2 regions of the Ochrobactrum vermis genome follow, and region 1 is predicted to be linked to the other one. Evidence: predicted binding sites of a transcription regulator. Region 1 holds the regulator's gene; the other holds the start of a gene.

What was found. Region 1 encodes PhoB, which activates phosphate uptake and scavenging genes when phosphate is short. Its sites were predicted from a motif close to TGTCATNNANCTGTCAT; they were not measured.
Region 2: CQZ93_RS08980 (BtaA family protein) is a predicted target of PhoB. The motif match lies at 8,542-8,558, and genes of this name have one in related genera.

What each region holds. Positions count from the first base shown of each region.
Region 1 covers NZ_PCOC01000001.1:2,771,616-2,783,017, reverse strand. Annotated here, with positions in the region: gene CQZ93_RS13875 (aminopeptidase) at 1-1,205, opposite strand, end outside; gene CQZ93_RS13870 (hypothetical protein) at 1,811-2,053, shown strand; gene CQZ93_RS13865 (cell wall hydrolase) at 2,155-3,102, opposite strand; gene phoB (phosphate regulon transcriptional regulator PhoB) at 3,759-4,445, opposite strand; gene phoU (phosphate signaling complex protein PhoU) at 4,562-5,284, opposite strand; gene pstB (phosphate ABC transporter ATP-binding protein PstB) at 5,350-6,123, opposite strand; gene pstA (phosphate ABC transporter permease PstA) at 6,188-7,504, opposite strand; gene pstC (phosphate ABC transporter permease subunit PstC) at 7,504-8,997, opposite strand; gene CQZ93_RS13830 (PstS family phosphate ABC transporter substrate-binding protein) at 9,146-10,192, opposite strand; gene CQZ93_RS13825 (aminotransferase) at 10,354-11,402, opposite strand, start outside.
Region 2 covers NZ_PCOC01000001.1:1,804,329-1,815,730, forward strand. Annotated here, with positions in the region: gene ftsL (cell division protein FtsL) at 1-279, opposite strand, end outside; gene rsmH (16S rRNA (cytosine(1402)-N(4))-methyltransferase RsmH) at 284-1,327, opposite strand; gene CQZ93_RS08940 (Nramp family divalent metal transporter) at 1,863-3,233, shown strand; gene CQZ93_RS08945 (SDR family oxidoreductase) at 3,289-4,038, opposite strand; RNA gene rnpB (RNase P RNA component class A) at 4,139-4,563, opposite strand; gene CQZ93_RS08955 (lytic transglycosylase domain-containing protein) at 4,739-5,383, opposite strand; gene CQZ93_RS08960 (N-acetylmuramoyl-L-alanine amidase) at 5,701-6,507, opposite strand; gene CQZ93_RS08965 (J domain-containing protein) at 6,504-7,214, opposite strand; gene CQZ93_RS08970 (hypothetical protein) at 7,400-7,924, opposite strand; gene CQZ93_RS08975 (hypothetical protein) at 8,048-8,257, opposite strand; gene CQZ93_RS08980 (BtaA family protein) at 8,618-9,853, shown strand; gene CQZ93_RS08985 (class I SAM-dependent methyltransferase) at 9,855-10,547, shown strand; gene CQZ93_RS08990 (glycoside hydrolase family 25 protein) at 10,634-11,402, shown strand, end outside.

The sequences.
Region 1 (11,402 bases):
GCGCTGATGCCATCGACGTCGATTTGGCCAGAGCCGATCATCCAGTCGATATGGATCAGACTTGAATTGCCACCTTGCGCCTTGATCTGTTCCGGCGTGAGTTTTGCGCCGTCGACAAAGCATTTGGAATAACACTGGCCGAGCGCGATGTGGCTTGCAGCATTTTCATCAAACAAGGTGTTGTAGAACAGAAGTCCGCTTTGCGAGATCGGCGAGGAATGCGGCACAAGTGCCACTTCGCCCAGACGACGGGCGCCTTCATCGGTATCCAGCACTTTATTGAGAACTTCTTCACCGCGACTGGCCTTTGCCTCGACGATCCGTCCGCCTTCAAAGCGAACCGCAATATTCTCGATCAGGGTGCCCTGATGCGATAGAGGCTTGGTGCTCGTCACATACCCCTCGACGCGCAGCGCATGAGGCGTGGTGAACACCTCCTCCGTCGGAATGTTCGGATTGCAGGTAATACCATTTTTCGCGGTGGAAGCGCCGCCGTGCCATTCATGACCATCAGCAAGTCCGACCGTCAGATCGGTATTCGGGCCTTTGAAATGCAAGGCGCTATAGGCCTTGCCGTTCAGGAAGCGGGTGCGCGTGCGGAGCGCTGCATTGTGTGCCGCCCAGGCACCGACTGGATCGTCGACATCGACCCGTGAAGCCGCGAAGATCGCATCGGCCAGCTTGCGGGTCGCAATGTCCTCCGGTTCGTTTGGAAACATGAGCTTTGCCCATGCCGGGTTGGGATAGGAGACGATGTTCCAGTTGATGTCGAAACCGGCGATCTTTTCGAGTGCCGGCTGATAAGCCTTCGAATTGGCGCGGTTGGCGCGTGAAACCCTGGCCGGGTCCTGACTGGAGAGGAGCATGGGATTATCGGCAGCAATTGCCAGACGGGCAGCGCCGTCCGAATAGGCCTTTGCCATGCCTTCATAAAGCCAGCTCGCTGCGCGGTCGAAACTCGCGTCAGGCGCGTTCTCGTAACGGGCAAGCGCCATGTCGTCATCCGCGAAGAATGGTGTTACCAGTCCAGCCCCGGCCTTGTAGGCATGCTTGGCAATCAGCCGAACCAGCGGCAGCGCGACGACCGGTGCGGTGATGACGAGATCTTGCCCCTCGCGCAATTGCAGGCCAACGCGAACAGCGACTTCCGCCAGACGTTCAAGTTTCACCGGATGAATGGCATTCACGAATGAATTGTTGCCCATGTATTGACGAATCTCCATATGTTAGCCTTCTTGGGTGAACAAACTGAAATTAATTGGTATTAAAAACTGGTGATTACAATGTAAACACCTTCAAATATACATAGAAGTGCATTTTTCTTTGGAGTGATTATGAACACCAGAATATTTCTTATTTTATTTTATTTTCCTTTTCTGCAATTACCGGATGCTCGACTCAGACCGTCGCGCAACTTCGCACTATGGATCAGAATTTCTGCCATACTGCGGGATATAAACCGAAGACGACAGCTTTCAAAAAATGCCTCGGACAGCGGGATCTCCAACGCGATATCGACAAGCGTCTCTGGCAGAATGACCGAGATGTCGAGGAAGGTCTGCCTCTTCCCTATCCATGGTTTTGACAAAGCGGGAAGATTCGATTCCACGTGATTAGATTACCGAAATCGCTGACGTTGCTCTAGCGCCTAGAGCATTTCCTGTCTGGATTGAACCATTGGAAATGCTCGACCCATTTTTTTAGCGCTTTTTCCCGAAAGATGCTTCGCACTTATCGGGATACGCTCGTATAATTTCATCGCACCACGCACGATAACGATGCGGTGAGCGCCACGAGGAAAGTAACGGCGATGAACCGGAAAGTGCTTATCCTACTTTGCATAACCAGCCTACTTGCGGGCTGCGTTACCATGACGCCCGAGCAACGCCGCGCCGCCGACGAGCAGACCTGCCGCAGCTATGGCTTCAAGGCCAAGACCGACGCTTTCGCCAATTGTCTCATGCGATTGGACCTCGATCGCAGAGCCGACCGGCGCGCCTGGCAGAACCAGGTCGATTTCTACGACGCACCGATGGTGATCTACCGGCCCTGAAAGCTTCTCCGGAAAGGGACAGCGGTCACCCATGAAACCAAAACGCCGATCTGAATGAAATCAGACCGGCGTTTCAGTTTGTCCGATTATAAACACGCTTCTTAGAGCGGTGCTTCCGGGCGGTCCTGGGACAGAAGGAGCGCGCCGATGGCGTCAACCTGCTTCTGGCTTGCAGGCGCATAGCCGAGCGATGCCGCCTGCGGGGCAGTCGTATCGAATTGCGACTGGTAGGAGGCCATCTGCACAGGCTGTTCCTGTTGAGGCGCTGCAACACCGCGATGACGCGCCAGACGGTCGCCGCGAGCCTGCGGGCCAGCACCGACATTCTGTTCCACGCTTTGAGCCTTTACAGCTTCCGCAAGCGCCACCTGAACGGTTGGTTCCGTTCCCGGAACCGGTCCTGTCTGCGGCAAGGTCACGTCATAGGATGCATCTTGCGGAACAGAAGGTGATTGCGGTGAATAGGCCAGAGCGAGATTGTATGGATCCTGCGGAACCGGGCTTTGCAGCGAACCGTCGCGATTGCGCTTCTCGTAGAAGGAATTGCCACCCGCGACGAGCACATAATGCATGTTGTTATAGGGAAATTTCAGGCCAGCCGTGTGGAAGAACATGGCATTCTTCAACTTTGGATGCCGTTCCCCTTTGAGGACTGCGGCTGCGGCGGCCTGGACGTCCGGCAGCGCTTTGGAATTCATCTGGCGTGAAAGAACACCAGGTGCAAACTGGTTCTTCTGACCGACCACACCACAAATCGTATCCGGATAACGGCCCGATGCGAGACGATTCATGACGACCGTGCCGACAGCCAGAAGGCCATCGGAGCTCGAACGGTTGGATTCGAAGAACATCGCACGCTCAAGACAATTCTTGTCCCGTGCGGTGTAGGTATAGGTCTTCACGCCATTGACGGTCTTGACGTGGCTTGCCGCCGTCTTTTCCGAATTGGCTTTTCCCGAGGTTCCAGTCGTCGTGCAACCGGTCACCACGAAAGGCGCAACCACTAGCCCGATAAGAACGGGCAATTTCCACTTCGCGGCGCGCGTCAATGGCTCAGTCTCATGTTAGGACCCTTAACTGATCCAGTCATCCATTCGGGCAAACACATCTGGAACGATGCGCTCGAACGTCTGACTGCGGTGCAAGTCAAAGAGGACGAAGATCAAAATCACACGCCCTACTGTCGCTCAATCGAATTCAAGGTTTTGGAATTTTTAGGCCAAAAAAAGGCGAAGGGTCAAATCCCAACAATGCTGAGGACGGCTGAAACGTCCGAAAACAATTCCGAATCGAGAGTGCGAATATGCCTACAAGCCCTTTAAATATATTAACAATTTCTTAACAGTATCTATCAATTCAGATAAGATATTGATTTAATGAGATTCAAAGTCTCGCAATACACGCCATATCGCTGCCTTAATTCGCTTTTGCTTGCGCATTTTTTGCAAGCACATTCATGGTGCTTCAAATGATCTGCGGAATTTCTGTTTTGAGAGAGGTTCCGCTGCACCATGTCAACTTTGGAAACAGGCTTGTAACATCGCGTGAGACCGGGCTTTCAACGCCTGTTTCGACCGTCCCGATGCGAATCGGATGACACCGACCTGCGCTTCACAAAGCTCCGCCGCAAGCAAAAACGGCCCACCACGAGAGCCGTGGCGGACCGGATAAGTTCAATTCCTGAAATCGTAGACGACTGCGTCGATCAGCCGAAAGAATAACCGGCGCCGCGGACGGTGCGGATCAGATCAAGCGCGCGACCGACATTGATCGCCTTGCGCAACCGTCCGACATGGACGTCCACCGTGCGATCATCCACATAGATATCCGGTCCCCAGACCCCATCGAGAAGCTGGCTTCGCGAGAAAACACGACCGGGCGACATCATGAAATATTCGAGCAGGCGGAATTCCGTCGGTCCAAGGCGAACTTCCTTTTCCTTGCGATAGACACGATGCTGCTGGCGGTCGAGAACGAGATCACCCACTTTCAGCACGTGAGAAAGAATGCTTGGATTGGACCGGCGCAGCATGGCCTTGACGCGCGCCAGAAGTTCCGGCGTCGAAAATGGCTTCACGACATAATCGTCTGCGCCGACGCTCAAGCCGCGAACGCGTTCGCTTTCCTCGCCACGCGCCGTCAGCATGATAATCGGCAGGCGCTCCGTTTCAGGCCATTGACGCAGACGGCGGCAAAGCTCGATGCCTGACACGCCTGGCAGCATCCAGTCCAGAATGAGCAGATCCGGCACGTTCTCGCGCAAGGCGATTTCGGCCTCGTCGCCGCGCAGCATCGTATCGACCTGATAGCCCTCTGCTTCGAGATTGTAGCGAAGCAGGACGCTCAGCGCCTCTTCGTCTTCCACCACAGCGATTTTGGGTGCCTGTGACATCCAGTATTTCCCTATCCAATTTCGGCGGGCGCTAGATACAATCCCCCAATCGACCGCGTGCCGCCGCGCTATTCACTCATTCTCAACCGCCGGACCGAAGTTCGGTCGGCTGTAGTTCAGGGTTTACGCGCCTCATCCACGACAATGCCGTGGCTCAGGTCTTCCTTGGGTCGTTCGGCCGGCATTTGCAGGCCGGTCACGATGTAATAGACAGTCTCCGCGATATTGGTCGCGTGATCGCCGATGCGCTCGATATTCTTCGCGCAGAACAGAAGATGCGTGCAGGCGGAGATATTGCGCGGATCTTCCATCATATAAGTCAGCAGTTCGCGGAACAGCGACGTGTACATGGCGTCGATCTCGTCATCGCGATCGCGAACGACATTGATCTGCTGCACCGAGCGCGACGCATAGGCGTCGAGCACATCCTTGAGCTGGGTCAGCGCCAGTTCGGCCAGGGTTTCAAGGCCGCGATATAGCTTTACCGGCTGACGCGATTCCGAAACGGCGGCAACGCGCTTGGCAATGTTCTTGCCCAGATCGCCGACACGCTCCAGATCGGCAGAGATGCGGATCGAGCCGATGATTTCACGCAAGTCCACAGCCATGGGCTGGCGCTTGGCAATGATCATCACAGCCTTGTCGTCGATCTCGCGCTCACTGGCATCGAGGATCAGATCGTCGGAGATAACGCGTTGTGCGAGCGCATTGTCCGCATTGACGATAGCGGCGACCGACTGCTCGACCATACGTTCCGCATGTCCGCCCATTTCGGCGATCTTATGGGTGAGAAACTTCAATTCCTCATCGTAGGAGCGAACGGTATGCTGAGACGGCATAGTAGACCTCGTAATATAAATTGCGGGGAAGCCGCACTGTCTATCTGTTTGAGCGCAGTTCCGGATTAGCCGAAGCGTCCGGTGATGTAGTCCTGCGTGCGCTTTTCGGTCGGCGCGGTGAACATGGTTTCCGTGTCGCCCACTTCGACCAGATTGCCAAGATGGAACATGGCGGTGCGCTGCGAAACGCGGGCAGCCTGCTGCATGGAGTGGGTGACGATCACGATCGTATAGTTCTGGCGCAGCTCGTCGATCAGCTCCTCCACCTTGGCGGTAGCAATCGGATCGAGCGCCGAGCACGGTTCATCCATCAAAATGACTTCCGGGCTCACCGCAATCGCGCGCGCAATGCAGAGGCGCTGCTGCTGGCCACCGGAAAGGCCGGTGCCAGCATCGTGCAGACGGTCCTTCACTTCCTCGAACAAGCTCGCCTTCTGCAGGCTCGTCACGACGATTTCCTCCAGATCGGCCTTGGTACGGGCGAGACCATGAATGCGCGGGCCGTAAGCGACATTTTCATAAATCGACTTCGGAAACGGATTCGGCTTCTGGAACACCATGCCAACGCGGGCGCGCAGCTCGACGACATCGATCTTCGGATCGTAGATGTCCTCATTGTCGAGCGTGATCTTGCCGCCGACCTTGCAGCCTTCGATCGTATCGTTCATGCGATTGAGCGAACGCAGGAAGGTGGACTTGCCGCAGCCCGAAGGGCCGATCAGCGCCGTGACCATCTTTTCCTGGATTTCCAGATCGACGTCGAACAGCGCCTGCTTCTCACCATAAAATACGCAGACCTTGTCGCCGCGCATCTTTATGGAATTGGCGTTGGCGTTCATTTTTTCTCCTACGGCTTTCTCGAGAGATCGTTCGGTCATCAGATTCATAGCTTTCGACTCCCGTTTACCAGCGGCGCTCGAAGCGGCGGCGCAGAATGATTGCTGCAATGTTCATCACGGCAAGGAACAGAAGCAGGACGATGATAGCGCCTGACGTGCGTTCCACAAAGGCTCGTTCTGCTTCGTTCGCCCACATATAGATCTGCACCGGCAAAGCGGTCGACGGGTCCATCGGTGTCGACGGCACGTCGGCGACGAACGCCACCATGCCGATCAGCAGAAGCGGCGCGGTTTCACCGAGCGCATGGGCAAGACCAATAATGGTACCGGTCAGGATGCCGGGTGCGGCAAGCGGCAGGACGTGGTGGAACACCATCTGCGTTTTCGAAGCGCCCAGGCCAAGAGCTGCGGCGCGGATCGACGGTGGCACTGCGCGAAGGGCAGCACGGGTCGCAATGATGATGGTGGGAAGTGTCATCAGCGTCAGCACCAGCCCACCAACCAGCGACGCGGAACGCGGCAGGCCGAAAAAGTTGATGAAGACCGCAAGCCCAAGCAGACCGAACACGATGGACGGTACGGCCGCCAGATTGTTGATGTTCACCTCGATCATGTCGGTGAACCGGTTCTTCTTGGCGAACTCTTCCAGATAAATCGAAGCGGCGACGCCGATAGGCAGCGACAGGCCGAGAACGATCAGCATCATGTAGAACGAACCGACCAGCGCAACACCAAGACCGGACGTTTCCGGACGGCTGGAAGCGCCGAAGGTGAAGAGACCGGTATTGAAGGCCTCCTTCATGACGCCTTCTTCCGAAAGCGTCTTCATCCAGCCCACCTGACGGTCCGAAACCTTGCGGCTCGTCTCTGGCACGGAAAGGTCGATCTGCCCTTTGAAGGCGGAATCGATGTCGGCGCCCGCCAGAACCGGAACGGTCTGGGTCGTGCCGATGAGCGACGGATTATCCATCACCATCTTGCGCAACTGAATGCGTACGCCGTCGGAATAGAAACGGCCCAGATCGCGCATTGCCGGACGGTCTGTTGTGGCAACACCGAGCTTTTCAGCCAACGCATTGCGCACCAGCAGCGGATAATTGGCCGTGATCAGCACATTGGGATCGGTCGCGCGCTTGTTGCCCGGATCGATCACCTTTTCTTCAAGCTTGACCGGCAGATACAGCGTCGTCTGCCAGAAGGCCGTATAGCCCTTGGAAAAGACCGAGAACAGGAGCGCGCAGAGGAAGAACACGCCGATGGAAATCGCGGCAATACCATAGTAGCGAAAGCGACGTTCAGCGGCGTAACGACGCTTGATTCCGATATCGCGGCGTGTCGGCTGCGCCGTTGCACCGCCGGCGTTGAGGGTCGTATCGGTCATTATTCGTACTGCTCCCGGTACTTGCGCACGATGTGCAGCGCAAAGATGTTCATGATCAGCGTCAGGACGAAAAGCGTGATGCCGAGCGCAAAAGCCACCAGCGTTTGCGGCGAGTTGAACTCAAGATCACCGGTGAGCTGGTTGACGATTTTCACCGTGATGGTGGTCATCGCCTCGAAAGGGTTGATGTTGATGCGGGCCGCAACGCCTGCCGCCAGAACCACGATCATGGTTTCACCGATAGCGCGGGATGCGGTCATCAAAAGCGCACCGACGATGCCGGGCAGAGCAGCCGGAAGGATCACGCGCTTGATGGTTTCAGAGCGAGTAGCACCGAGACCGAGCGAACCGTCGCGCAACGTCTGCGGCACGGCGGTGATGATGTCATCGGAAAGCGACGACACGAAAGGGATCAGCATCACGCCCATCACGAGACCGGCAGTGAGAACGCTCTGCGCCATGATAAAGCCCTGCCCCCCCGCTATGGCAATCGACAGATCGCGCAGGAAAGGTCCGACAGTGACAAGGGCGAAGAAGCCGTAGACGATGCTGGGAATACCGGCCAGGAGTTCAAGAACCGGTTTTACAACCGTGCGCACCCTCGGCGATGCATATTCCGCCATGTAAATGGCCGAGAACAATCCGACCGGAACCGCGAACAGCATGGCTACAAGCGCGATATAAAGCGTACCAGCCAAAAGCGGAATGAGACCGAACTGGCCTGTCTCGCCACCTGAACCGGCTGCGGCAAAGCGTGGATCCCATACAGTGCCGAAGAAGAATTCCCACGGCGAAACGGATTGGAAAAAGCTGATCGTCTGAAACAGCATCGAGCAGATGATGCCGACGGTCGTCAGGATGGCGATGCCTGATGCTGCGATCAGGCCCCAGAGAACGATCCGCTCGACATTGTTGCGCGCGCGCATGCGGCGACTGATCGTGGAAAGGCCGAAGATCACGCCTGCGACCGCGATTACCAGAGAAACAGCGGAACCGATCGTATGCGTCAGCGCGGTCGCATTTTCCAGGTAGAGCGCGATCGGCACCATGTAATCCTGGCCTTCGGTCGCGAGCGCCACGCCCTTGGATGCCAGAAGTGTGCGGGCATCCTGATAATTCGACGGAAAGTTTTCCAGTTCGGCGGGCGTCAGCCGGTCAAGCCCGTTGGCAAGACCACGCACCATGCCGAGCTGCAGGCTGCGATTGGTAAAGGAGCCGCCCTCGACGGCGTCCGGCAGACGCGCGGTCGCACTGTGATCGAGATAGACTGACGTTCCAACGGCCCAAACAGCAAGGAACAGAACGGCAGGCAATGCCGAAACGAGGAAAACCCACCAGCCATGATAATGCGGGCGGGAATGCATTTTCTCGGTCCGCGAAGCTTGCGCGGAAGCAGACTGGATCTTGTCCAGTGCAACGGCACGCTGCCGGCCTATGAAGAATCCAATCAGCCCGATTGCAACGATACTGACGAGAACCAGAAAGAAGGACATTCAATTTCCCCGGTTGCCCTGATGAATGCGGACGGTTTTGAGGTGCGGCTACCCATACCATTCCACGCGGATGCGCCTGTCTTAGTGTAAAGGCGCGAAAGGAGAAGAACGCGGAGATTTGTCATCCCCGCGTTCCACAGATTAAAACTTACTTTGCAGCCATCGTCTTGCCTTCGGTGAAGGCAGCGCGCTGGGCCTCACGTTCAGCGTCCGGAGCCGGAACCAGACCGTATTCGGCGAGCGGGCCGTCAGGGCCGATCATCTGGTCGTTCAGGAAGAACTCGACATATTCCTTCAGACCCGGGATAACGCCGAGGTGAGCCTTCTTCACGTAGAAGAACAGCGGACGCGACACCGGATATTCACCCGAAGCGACGGTTTCAGCCGACGGCGTGATGTCGTTGACGGTGGCAACCTTCAGCTTGTCAGCGTTGTTTTCGAAGAAGTAGAGGCCGAAAATGCCAACGCCGGTCTTGTTGGAGTCGATGCGGGCCAGAGTTTCAGCATAGTCGCCATCGATATCGACAGCCTTGCCGTCCTTGCGCACTGCGATACAGGCGGAAGCGGCAGCCTTGTCGTCGAGACCGGCCTTCTTGATTTCATCCAGAGCGCCGGAGTGCTTGCAGCCGTCGGCGAGAACTTTTTCTTCGAACACTTCACGGGTGCCGTGCTTTTCGCCTGGAATATAGGCTGCAATGTCCCAGTCCGGAAGGTTCGGGTTGACCTGGTTCCACTTGGTGTTCGGATTGTCGACCAGCTTGCCGTCGACGACCAGCTTGGCTGCGAGAGCCTTGTAGACATCTTCCGGCTTCAGCTTCCAATCCGGACCCTTGGCGTCGGTCGCGAAGACGATGCCGTCATAGCCGAAGCGCACTTCCTGAACGTCCTTGACGCCAGCGTCGATGCAGGACTTAAGTTCCGAGTCCTTCATGGCGCGCGATGCATTGGCGATATCGATGGTGTTTTCGCCGACGCCCTTGCAGAATTCCTTGATGCCTGCGCCCGAACCGCCCGATTCAACGACTGGCGTCTTGAAGTTCGGGAAGGTTTCACCGAACGTCTCGGCAACGATTTTTGCATAAGGCAGAACGGTCGAGGAACCGGCAACCTGAATCTGATCGCGCGCCTGAGCGGCGGAAACCGACATAACGGCAGCGATGGCAAGCGCTGCGGTCGAGGAAATCATCTTGTTCATGAGCTGCGGCTCCTGTTGTAAAAGACATATGACGATGTGGCGTCGTTAGCCCTCTACGCGCTCTATATTACATTCATATGACACTATTGTTACAGGTTTGTATCAGAGCCGCTTGCCAGTGATTTTGTGGGGTTTTGCCGATCCCTGGACCGGCAGGGGATTCAGGTCCTGAAATGCGGCAAACGCGCAGCGAGAGCCTCTATGCCGGAAACATCGACATTGGCGAAGGCAAAGCGCAGAAAGGCCTCCTGCTCCTCACCGAAGAACCGGCCCGGCAAAGTGACGATGCCGAGCGACTTTGCAAGACGTTCGGCAACATCGACCGATGAGACATCCGGATAGGGATGGCGAACGAAAGCGAAATAGGCTCCAACCGCCTCCACATGCCAGCCTTCGAGATTAGCCATGACCGACCGCAATGTAGAGGCACGCCTTGCGATCTCGCCACGATTATCGTCACGCCAGCCGCTCAAAGGTTCGATAGCGCGGGCGACAGCGATCTGCGGCGCACGGCTTGCGCATATCTGCAGGTTGTCCATGACTTTTGCGACATTCTCGACCATCGCCTTGCCCGCAACAATCGCCCCAAGCCGGTGCCCCGGAATGCAGAATGATTTTGAAAAGCTGTAAAGCTGGATCAGATGCAACGGCCAGTCCGCCTCGTCAAAAAGCCGATGCGGAGGCTCATCACCATCGGTCAGAAAATCACGATAGGTCTCGTCCAGAATGAGCCATGTCCCATTGTCACGGCAGAGTACATAGATCTCTGCCAGAAGCCCGGCTGGATAAATTGCCCCGGTCGGATTGTTCGGAGAAACGAGGGCCAGCGCCGCGATGCCCGGACGGAGCGCAGCCCGGACATCTTCGACGCTTGGGATGAAACCATTTTGAGCATGACTGGACACTGAACCTGAAGCTATGCCGAGCATTTCCAACGATGAACGATGGTTGAAATAGAACGGATCGGTGGTCAGCACCGTATCGCCGCTTTGCGCCACACACATGATGGCAGCGATAAAGGCCTGATTGCAACCCGATGTGATGTGGACATCGGATGCGCCGATCTGTGCGTGATAGAGCTGGCCGACATGTGCTGCATAGGCTTCGCGCAGAATCCGTTCGCCTTCGATCGGACCGTAACCGGCGGAAGCAACCGATCCCGCCGCCTCGCCGAGAAAGCGCAGCATATCGGGATGCGGGGGATAGCCGG
Region 2 (11,402 bases), 970 kb from region 1:
CGGAATTTCGTTGACGCCCAGCACAAGCTGTTCGGCTTCGATCGGCTGGATATTGAGTTCCTTTTCATAGACACCAACAAGGCTCTGCAGGCGACCTGGCTGGGTCATCAATGCCCAATCGGCGCGCAGGAGCGTGATCGTGTCCTTCTCGGAGTCGATCTGTCGCTTCAGCTTGGCGATGACCGCGATCTGCTTTTCCGCGTCATATTTGATCGTATAGGTGACGGTCGCCGCCACCAGCATCGCCGCTATCATGATGATGTCGAAAGTACGTAGCACTCGTTTAACTCCGGGCCAGTTCGTTCGTCTCGGGCAGTTTGGGCAGCCCGAAAAGCGATAGATCGTCTTCCAGTGGCGGATTATCCGTCCTGATCCCGGCGCGCAGCTTCGCCGAGCGCGCACGCGGGTTTCGTTCTTCTTCTTCCGCTGTCGGGCCGACAGCGCCCTTGACCGCAGGCGTGAAGCTTGGCAGACGGACATGCGTTTCCGGCAGATGACGCGATCCTGCACTGCCGCCCGCGCGGTCAGCGAAATAGCGTTTCACCATGCGGTCTTCGAGCGAATGGAACGTCACGACAACCAGTCGACCGCCCGGCTTCAAGATACGCTCGGCGGCAAGCAATGCCCGCGCCAGTTCACCCAATTCGTCATTCACATAAATACGCAATGCCTGAAACACACGCGTTGCAGGGTGGATAGGCACTTTCGGATTGCGACCGACGAGCGATTCAATGGCATTCGCCAGATCAAGCGTACGCGAAAAAGGCTGCGCTTCGCGGCGCTTTTCAATCATACGCGCAATACGCCCTGCATGACGCTCTTCGCCGAGGAAATTAAAGATACGTGCGAGATCGCCCATCTTGAGACGATTCACAACATCAGCAGCGGTCGGCCCCTTGTTGGACATGCGCATGTCGAGCGGACCGTCCTTCTGGAAGGAAAAGCCGCGCTCAGCCTCGTCGATCTGCATCGACGACACGCCAATATCGAGCACAACACCGTCCACTTTGCTGCCCGCCCCCTTCACATGCGAAACCGCGTCATCAAGAGCAGAGAACCGGGACTCGACCAGATTGAGCCTGCCTGGAAACTGCGTCTCCATCGCTCGCCCGGCCTCAATTGCGGTCGGATCGCGGTCAATCGCGATCACATCCGCACCCGTTTCCAGTATGCGACGCGTATAGCCACCGGCACCGAATGTCCCGTCGACAATCACTGTGCCAGGTACAGGCTTCAGGGCGTCGATCACTTCGGCGATCAGCACCGGAACGTGACGGACTTCAGCCCCACCGGCTTGAGAATTGTCTCCGCCGAGGCTAGCCATCATTCCGATCCTTTCCCGGGTACGCGGCCCGTTATCTTAAGCGCCTCGCGCTTTAACCGTTTGTTCTCATGCATGTCTTTTTCCTATCGTAGCGGGATCAGAAATCAGACCAATTCACTGATTTCCCCGCGAAGATCGTTCCCACTTTTGGGAGACATGCTCGAGTGCTTTGCTTGCGGATTCCGACCATTTGCCGTCAACTTGGCGCCATGGCGGATTCGTTCGTCAGTTATCGGATATTAAGCTTAATGAAGCGTTATCCTTTGGATCAGGTCTGCTGCAGAACTCTGCCAGTTTCAGAATTTTCAACAGAGTTTTTTGCAGAACATACGCACCGGTGCTTGCTGAAAACCCAGCACCTGCTTTCATTTTTGTCCGATGCCAAGCCCACCTACACACGAGACGACGCAGCACCGAGACACAGTATGCATCACAGGCTTATGATTTGTGATGACCTACCCCCGGTTGACGCCTTCCCATCATTGGCTTATTTAATGCAAATAGTTTGCAACTGCATAAAGCAATCAAGGCATTTATCATGGCACCTCATGGAGCAGGTCCCTCCGGCGCTGGTGAAGTTACATTTGAAGGCTGGCGGCGGGATCGCGGCGAAGCATCCATGTCCGACGTCCACCGCTCTATCAGGGTTAATCGGTCCGGTTCGAAGTTCCGCCGCGCGCTGTCCTTCTTCGGTCCCGGCTATCTGGTCGCTGTCGGCTATATGGACCCTGGCAATTGGGCCACCTCCCTCGCTGGCGGTTCCCGCTTCGGCTATACGCTGTTATCGGTTGTTCTGCTGTCCAATCTGATGGCCGTTCTCCTGCAGGCACTCTGTGCTCGTCTTGCCGTCGCGACCGGTCGCGATCTGGCGCAGGCCTGTCGCGATGCCTATCCGCGTTTGCTTGCGTGGCCACTCTGGCTTCTGGCCGAACTTGCGATTTGCGCTACCGACCTTGCAGAAGTCATCGGCACGGCAATCGGTCTCAACCTGCTTTTCGGCATTCCACTTGAAATCGGCGTCATCATCACCGCTGCCGACGTGCTTCTGGTTCTCTATCTGCAGAACAAAGGATTCCGCCGTGTCGAGGCGCTCATCATCACGCTTCTGGCTGTGATCGCGCTCTGCTTCCTCATCCAGATTCTGATGGCGCAACCGCATTGGGCTGAGGTTATCAAAGGTTTCGCACCAACGACCGAGATCATCCGCAATCCGGACATGCTCTATATTGCGCTCGGCATCATTGGCGCCACGGTCATGCCGCATAATCTATATCTGCATTCCGGCATCATCCAGACACGCGATTATGGCCATACTACCGCTGAAAAGCGCGAGGCCATACGCTTTGCGACGCTCGATTCCACCGTTGCGCTGACATTCGCTCTTCTGGTCAATGCATCGATCCTGATCCTGGCTGCGGCAAGCTTCAACGCCACCGGCCATACTACGGTCGAAGACCTCGACAAGGCCCATACCTTGTTGAACCCGCTGCTGGGATCAGCCCTCGCCCCGACACTCTTCGCTGTTGCACTTCTGTGCTGCGGTTTGAATTCGACCATTACCGCGACCATGGCCGGTCAGATCGTCATGGAAGGTTTTATCGACATCCGTCTGAAGCCCTGGCTGCGCCGTGCAATCACGCGCTTCGTGGCCATTGTTCCGGCTGCTGTCGTGACGATCATGTATGGATCGCAAGGAACGACTGAACTTCTGATCCTATCTCAGGTCGTGTTGAGCCTTCAGCTTCCCTTTGCCATCATTCCGCTCGTCATGTTCACAGCGGAGAAAAAGAAGATGGGATCACTGGTCGCTCCGCGCTGGGTGACGATCCTTGCCGCGATCACCGCTGCGATCATCGTCGTGCTAAACATGAAGCTCATCTACGATTTCCTAACCGGCGTACCAGTTTAAGCCCCTCCCGAGGCGTTCGAATGGGCGGCTTCGCATTGCGAAGCCGCCCATCTCTTTATTTCACTGCGGCATTGCCACCATCAGCATAAAGTGCCGAACCCGCCACGAAACTCGACATCGGACCTGCCAGAAACAGTGCGGCCTGTGCGATTTCTTCAGGCTGGGAGATCCGCTTCATCGCATGCAGGCCTGCGGCCCATTCCTTATGCTTTTCATCTCCACCCATCGGCGTATCAACAGCACCGGGCAAAAGTGCATTCGCCCGGATGCCAAGAGCGCCATAATCGGCCGTTATGCCCTTCACCATCCCCATGAGAGCTGCCTTCGAGGTTCCGTAAACCGACATGCCGGGAATGCCGACACTCGTACCGACAAATGTTGACGTGAATATAATGGAGCCGCCGCCCCGTTCGAGCATCAGTGAAATTTGCGATCTGGCTCCCAGAAACGCAGAAGTCAGGTTTCCCGAGAGGACGGCCTGCCAGTCATCGGGCGCGATTTCAGCGAGCGGAGCTATAGGCCCGACCGTGCCTGCATTGTTCAATGCAATATCGAGCCCACCGAATTTATCCTTCGCTGCGGTAGCCAGCGTCTTATGGGTTTGGACTTCAGAAACGTCGCCGGCAACGCAATGCGCTTTCCCGCCAAACGCTGCAATCTCTTCGGCTACACGTTCGAGACCCGCAAGTCCGCGAGCGTTCAACACAATTGAAGCGCCTTCTCTGGCAAAGAGCAATGCAGCAGCACGCCCTATTCCAGACGATGCACCGGTGATGATTGCAACCTTGTCTTTCAAGCTGGACATATTGACCTCCATGATTTCGTGGAGGTCCCAATTAGAATCCTTGCTGCAACGCAACTATCCGTTTCTTGCGTTCGAATGCCGAAACGGCTTCTTGGGAAAAAATGTCAGTCGGTCTGTAAGCCGGGTTCTGTATGGCCGGACTTGCGCCCGGCGCGGCAGCCATTCATCTGGGACGGATGTCGCCACCCGCCTCTTGCAACCCACCCGGACGGCTGATCCGGAAACTGATTACCAGTCCTTGCGAACCGGTGCGCCGTCCCTATTCGGTTTTGCTCCCAATGGGGTTTACCGTGCCGTCTGCATTGCTGCAGACGCGGTGGGCTCTTACCCCACCCTTTCACCCTTACCCCGTCATCCCTGCCGCTTTGCCAAGCGGTACGGAAGACGGGGCGGTCTACTCTCTGTGGCACTTTCCCTGGGGTCGCCCCCGCCGGGCGTTACCCGGCATCGTGTTTCCATGGAGCCCGGACTTTCCTCACCTGCCGCCTTTCGGCACATGACAGGCGCGGCTGCCCGACCGACTGACAGCGCGCATATAGCAACGATAGCGAAACAGTGAAACCGAATTTCTCAAAAAATCTGAATGAACTCGAAACAGAAAAGCCGACAGTGTTGCCACTGTCGGCTTTCCGTTCACATCAGGCGGCCTGTACTCTACGCGACCGCCGACGCAAATCTGTAATCGCATCCTGAAAATGAATCAGAGAGCGCTCATATAGGCCTTAACCGAGCTGCAATACTTTGCAGAGGTCGGGTTCATGCGCTTGGCACCATGACCGGCATTGTACTTCAGGATTGTGCCGCAGGTGCTTCCACCGCCGAGCTTCTGCGCCATGGCAAGATATTTCATGCCGAACTGGATGTTCGTGGAAGGCTCGTAGAGGCCCTTGGCGGAACCCGTATAGCCGAGACCACGTGCAGTCGAGAGCTTGATCTGCATCAGGCCGATTTCACCAGCCTTGCCGCGCACGTTCGGCTGGAAGTTGCTTTCGTGACGCACAACTGCATGAGCAAGCGCTGAGGGCACACCATAGGTCGATGCATAACGGTTGATGATGGTGGAATAGTTACCGCCACTCTTGGCGCTCCGGGCAGTCTTGTCTTTCGACTGCGAACGCTTGCCGGTGGAACCTTTGGTGGCAGGTGCCGCACGGCGGCTGACGATCGATGCCTTCTTCGGCGCTGTGGTTGGCTTTTCCGCCTCGGCAGTCTTGTTCTGCTGGCGTGCCTTGAGGAGAGCTGCGAGGTTGGTCGGTTCAGATGAAGGGGCACTCAGTGCTGGATTCAGGCCAAACGAACTCATCGCGCCAACAAGGGCGCAAACAACAACAAAATTTATTTTCATAACCTACCGTCTTGGAACGTTTCTTGTGTCAGACCGCCCGTCTTGGGAGAGACGGCCCTGTTTTTTGATCCCGCCCGATATGAGTTTTGAAGCCCGTATCCGCTGGGATTGAGCGATGAAGTGGAGGGCAAATGCAGCTGAAGATTGGTTGCAAAAGTAAAATAGTCTTACAGGTTGTAACATTTGTGATTCACACAAGGGCAACCGAAACCCTTATAAAAATTCCCTGGTAACCGAGGTAGGTCGGCTTATTTTTTTGAAATCATTACAGAAATACGAATCAACGCTGAATAGAAAAATTGCCCGCACACACTTGGTCAGGCGGTAACATTTTGCAGCGAAAAAATTAGCTTGTAGAGGGTATCTATAGTAGATACGTCGGCCACCCCGTCCACATTTTGTGTCCGAAAATGACGCTGAAAGGCCTTAATCACGGTTTCAGTACCTTCATCGAAGACACCCGTGACGGCGATTTCATAGCCATAAAGTGCCAGCATGGATTGCAAGGCTTCCACCGGTTGGCCTTGTTCGCCACGTGCCAGAAAGCGTCCGCCCCGGACCGGCGTCGGGGCGATATAATGCCCGACACCTGCATCGTGGAGCTGTTTCCAGGGGAAGTTATGACCGGGATCGGTCTTGCGCGCCGGTGCGATATCCGAATGGGCCAGAACATTTTCCGGTTTGATGGCGTGGCGCTCGCATATATCGCGACTGAGGCGGATAACCGCATCGATCTGCGCATCCTTGAAGGCCGGGTAATTTTCAAGATTACCCGGATTGACAATCTCAATGCCGATGGAAGCGGAATTGATGTCCGTTTCGCCCTTCCAGAAGCTCTTGCCCGCATGCCATGCGCGCGCATTCTCCGAAACCATCTGCACGACCCGTCCGTCTTCATGAACAAGGTAGTGCGCGGAAACTTCCATATCCGGCGACTTCAGAACCTGCACTGCCTCTTCTGCAGTCGATAACCCGGTATAATGGAGAATGAGAAAGGCAGGCGTCTTGCCGTCACGGCGCGTGCCGAAATTGGGTGAAGGATCAAGCGTCGCACCGGCGAAGTCAGGCCGGTCTAGAGCCAGTTCCTGCAACAATTCGCTCTCGATTTCGCGCACGCTGCTCATGCAGTCTCCAGATTCTTCTCAATACTTGCCCAAGCCGCGTTTATCGCTGCCAGACGCCTGTTGGCAATGGTTATGAATTCGAGTGGCAAACCTTCTGCGACCAGCCGGTCAGGATGATGCTCCTTGACGAGCGCAAGATAGCGCTTACGGGCCAGTTCAAAGGAAACGCCGCGCTCCAGCCCCAGAATGGCGTAAGGATCGTCAGCACCGCGCTGGACGTGGCGGATCGCGATACGATCGAAGGCAATCTCATCATATCCGAAAATATCCGCTACGCCTGCGAGAAAGGTCATTTCCTTTTCGTGTACATAGCCATCGGCGGTGGCGATATGGAAAAGACCGTCGAGAATATCCTCAAGCAGATGACAATTGGTCTGTCCTTCGCTGCACAATCCGGCGAGCTGACGCGCATAGGATTCATAGCCTGCAACATCCTGCCTGGCGAGATCGTAAAGTCGCGCGACATGCGCCGTTTCCTCTTTCGGCACGGCGAAAATATCCTGAAAGGCGCGGATTTCGTCCTGGGTGACAACCCCGTCCGCCTTCGCCATCTTGGCCGAAAGCGCGATCATCGCGATAGAGAAAGCCACTTGGCGGCGCGTATCGGCATCACCTTCGAAAACGGTGCGCACGGCTTCGATAACGCCAGAAATGGCATTCGACGCCACGTAAGTGACAAACTCACCAATGCGAACCCAAATCGACATGGGTCTTTTCTATAGAATTCCGAATGAACTGAAAACCGTCCGCGCCGGCGAAAGTCGAAAAAACAACTATTTAGAGCATTTACAGCAAAAGTGCGAAGCGGTTTGGCGTAGGATAATGCGTAAAAATAAACAGATGGAAGGCTGCGGTGCTGGCTTGCAATATTACCCGGCTTCGCAGTGCAATCCTATTGTTGAGGCTCGCGTTCATCGAAGGAACGTTGTGCAGCCGTGGCCGCAGCGGCTCCCGCTGCCTGTGCCTGCTGATCCGTCTGCCCCACGGATTTTGCCGCAGCAACGGCATTTGTGCGCGCCCGTTCGATGGCTGCAGCCTTGTCCTCAGGACTCACCACGCCGGAACTGTCACGAAGCGACTTGACCAGATCGGGGCCTTTTGCAGCGTTTCCACTTTCTGCGGGCTTAACAGGCTGCGACACGGCAGCCGCCCCCTGCTCGCCGCCATTGGTTGTTGCAGCGGTCTCTTCGTCTCCCTTGCCGCAGGCGGCAAGTGCAACGAGAACAATAGCAGATATGACGAACAGGAAGTTACGGCTCATGACAAAAGCCATAACCGAACCAAGCCTGCGTTGAAACACGGAAAACGCAGAATGCCCGTCTTTTCCCATTGTGGTTGCTTTAGCGTTCATCTCAAAACCAATTGGCAAGAATGGCGACCCGGAGACCGGATCGCCACCCAAATGCAGACGCATCATGCGTCACGACTTCGCACCGTTATATCAAGGCGCTAAGATGCTCACGCATCACGCCTTGAAAAAGTTCAATCGCCACTCGGGCTTAACCAAAACCCTATGAGCCATACTCATAGGGTTTTGGTATTAGTTGGCCGGTGCCGTCCCTGTACCCGGCGTCGATGGTGCCGGAGTTGTCGGGGCCGCTGGGGCTGGCGTCGTCGTTGTATCATTATTCGAAGGCGCTGCCGGCGCGGATGGTGCCGGTGCGTTGCTCGTGTCGTCCTTCTTGTCGTTGCAAGCTGCAAGGCCGAGAAGTGATACGGCGGCGACAGAAGCAATCAGAAACTTCTTCACGTTGGCTCTCCTTCCTAGGTTAGGCTCGTTGGCCTAGTTTCAGGCATCAAATGGCAATATTGCCAAACGCCTCTCTCTGTTTCTCCGTGCCTGACCGGTTTGTCCGGTCAATCACCTTTTTACGGTCGTTCATCGACACAGAAATCCCGTCGATTGGGACCGTCACACAAAAAAACGGCAGCAGCGCGAAAAAGTTCTCTCAAATAGTCTTACCGAGCGTAATAAAGCGACAGTATTACAGGCGTATAGCCGCCTCCACAGGGTTTAAAAACCCGCAATTAATTCGTCACGCCCCTGTCATTGGACGATGTTTAACTTTGCAAAAGCGAAGTCGGGATTCGAGCATCAGGGGAGCTTTTGATGACAGACAGCCCAGCCGGCGACACAATTCTCAAACGTGCAGTGACCCAAAACAGCGCCCTCTCACGCGCAGGCTTTTCCGAAAGATTGTTCGCCTGGTTGTTCAAAGGGCTGGTTTATCCGCAGATATGGGAAGACCCCGAGGTTGATATGGCGGCCCTGGCTATTGAGCCAGGACATCGCATCGTCACCATCGCTTCCGGTGGATGTAACGCCATGTCCTATCTGACCGCTGATCCGGCACGTGTAGAGGCCGTTGATCTCAATCAGGCACATGTCGCCTTCAACCGGCTGAAACTTGCCGCCATCAAGAACCTGCCCGATTACGATACGTTCTACCGGTTCTATGGAAAAGCCGACGACAAGACCAATCTTGCCGCCTACAAGCATTTCATCCGCCCGCATTTGGACGGCGAAAGTCGCGCTTATTGGGAAAAGCGCAAATGGAATGGCCGCCAGCGTATTTCCATTTTCTGGCGTGACCTCTATCGCCACGGCTTGCTCGGAGTCTTCATCGGCATGGGCCATCGTGTGGCGCGGCTCTACGGGATCGATCCGCGCGACATATTGAAGGCGCGCACGATGGAAGAACAACGCAGCTTCTTCGATACAGCGCTTGCGCCGCTCTTCGAAAAACGCATGGTGCGCTGGGCCACGGCCCGCAAATCATCCCTTTTCGGACTAGGCATACCACCCCAGCAATATGATGCCCTTGCCACCGCCGGAAACGGCGACATGGCGCTTGTTCTGCGCAGCCGTCTTGAGAAGCTGGCTTGCGGCTTCCCCCTCACCGATAATTATTTCGCCTGGCAGGCATTCGGACGTGGCTATAGCGGCAATGAGGAAACAGGCCCCCTTCCGCCCTATCTGTCGCGCTCCAATTTCGAAACAGTGCGGGTACGCGCCGATCGAATGACCGTACAGAACGCGAGCTATACCGACTTTCTCGCTGCCAAGCCTGCCGCTTGCGTAGACCGCTACATTCTGCTGGATGCGCAGGACTGGATGAATGACGAGCAGCTCAATGCGTTGTGGAGCGAGATCACGCGTACGGCAGCACCAAATGCACGTGTCATCTTCCGTACCGCCGCAGAAGCGAGCCTGCTTCCGGGACGAGTGGCGCCGCAAATTCTGGATCGCTGGGAGTATCAAGCAGCTGAATCCCGCACCCTGCACGACCGCGACCGCTCGTCGATTTATGGCGGGTTCCACCTTTATACCCTGAAGGATGCCTGATATGTCGCGCAGCCCATGGAGCGTTCAGGGCGTAGACCATGCCAACCTCATGGATCGGGTCTATCGCCGTCAGCGGCACTTCTACGACGCCACGCGCAAATACTACCTTCTGGGTCGCGACCCCATGATCGCAGGGCTGGCCGTCCCCAAGGATGGCACAGTTCTGGAGATCGGCTGCGGCACCGGTCGCAATCTGGTGAAAGCAGCAGAACACTATCCCGATGCAAAATTCTTCGGCATCGATATCTCCGCTGAAATGCTGGATACGGCGCGCCGGGCGGCAGAGCGTGCAGGCATCGAAAATCGCATCCGGCTTGATCGTGCGGATGCAGCCCAGTTCGACCCGGAGCAGCTGTTCGGGCAAACCGGCTTCGATCGGATTTTCATCTCCTATGCCGTATCGATGATCCCGCAATGGCAGTCGGTCATTCGTGAAAGCATCCGGCATCTCAATGCTGGCGGAGAGTTGCACATTGTCGATTTCGGCGATCAGGCACGCCTGCCGCGCTGGTTTGGGAACGCCCTCTTCAAGTGGCTTGAATGGTTCCATGTCACACCGCGTCGTGACCTGTTCCCAGTTTGCGAACAACTCGCACATGAACGCAGCGCAATCACTGAGAAGCGCATTCTTTATCGCGGTTTTGCCTGGATAGCGGTCATTCGTTCGACAACGTCGCCCCTGGCCGTAGATTAAACACCAATCTTGCCCGCCAGACTGGTGACGTTCACCTCCGGATCGCGTAACCGTTAGAGGACTGATTCGCGACACGGAACCACTATATGAACCGTCTGGCCAGCTACAGCCTTCTCGCCCTTGGCGCTTTATTTCTCTCCGCCTGCACGACGGTGGATTACGACTTTTCCGACGTAAAGAAATCAGGCAGTTCGGTAGCTCGGATCGCACCGCCGTCCGGCTCGGTTAAGGCCCCGCGTTTTGGTGATCGTGACCCGCACGACTGGACCGGCAAAACGCCATGGCACTATCCGATCCACGGAACAGACGTTTCCAAATATCAGACCAACATTGACTGGAGCGCAGCGCGCGCCAGCGGCATTTCCTTCGCCTTCATCAAGGCGACCGAGGGCGGCGACCGCGTCGACGATCGCTTTCAGGAACACTGGAACGGTGCGCGTCAGGCGGGTATCGCCCGGAGCGCCTATCATTTCTATTATTTCTGCCGTCCGGCCATCGAACAGGCGCGCTGGTATATCCAGAACGTGCCGCGTGACCCCAGCGCGCTTCCACCTGTCCTCGACATGGAATGGAACCCGCAATCACCGACCTGCAAGCTACGCCCCAATGCAGCGGTTGTACGCAAGGAAATGCGCATCTTCCTGCAAGCACTGGAAAAACATTACGGCAAGCGCCCGATCGTTTACACGACGGTCGATTTCTTCGACGACAACGACTTGCGGCAGATGGCGGATTACCCGTTCTGGCTACGCTCCGTTGCGGGTCATCCAGACGAGAAATACGGTCCGCATCCGTGGACGTTCTGGCAATATACCGGCACGGGCTCCATTCCCGGCATCAAGGGCGACGCCGATA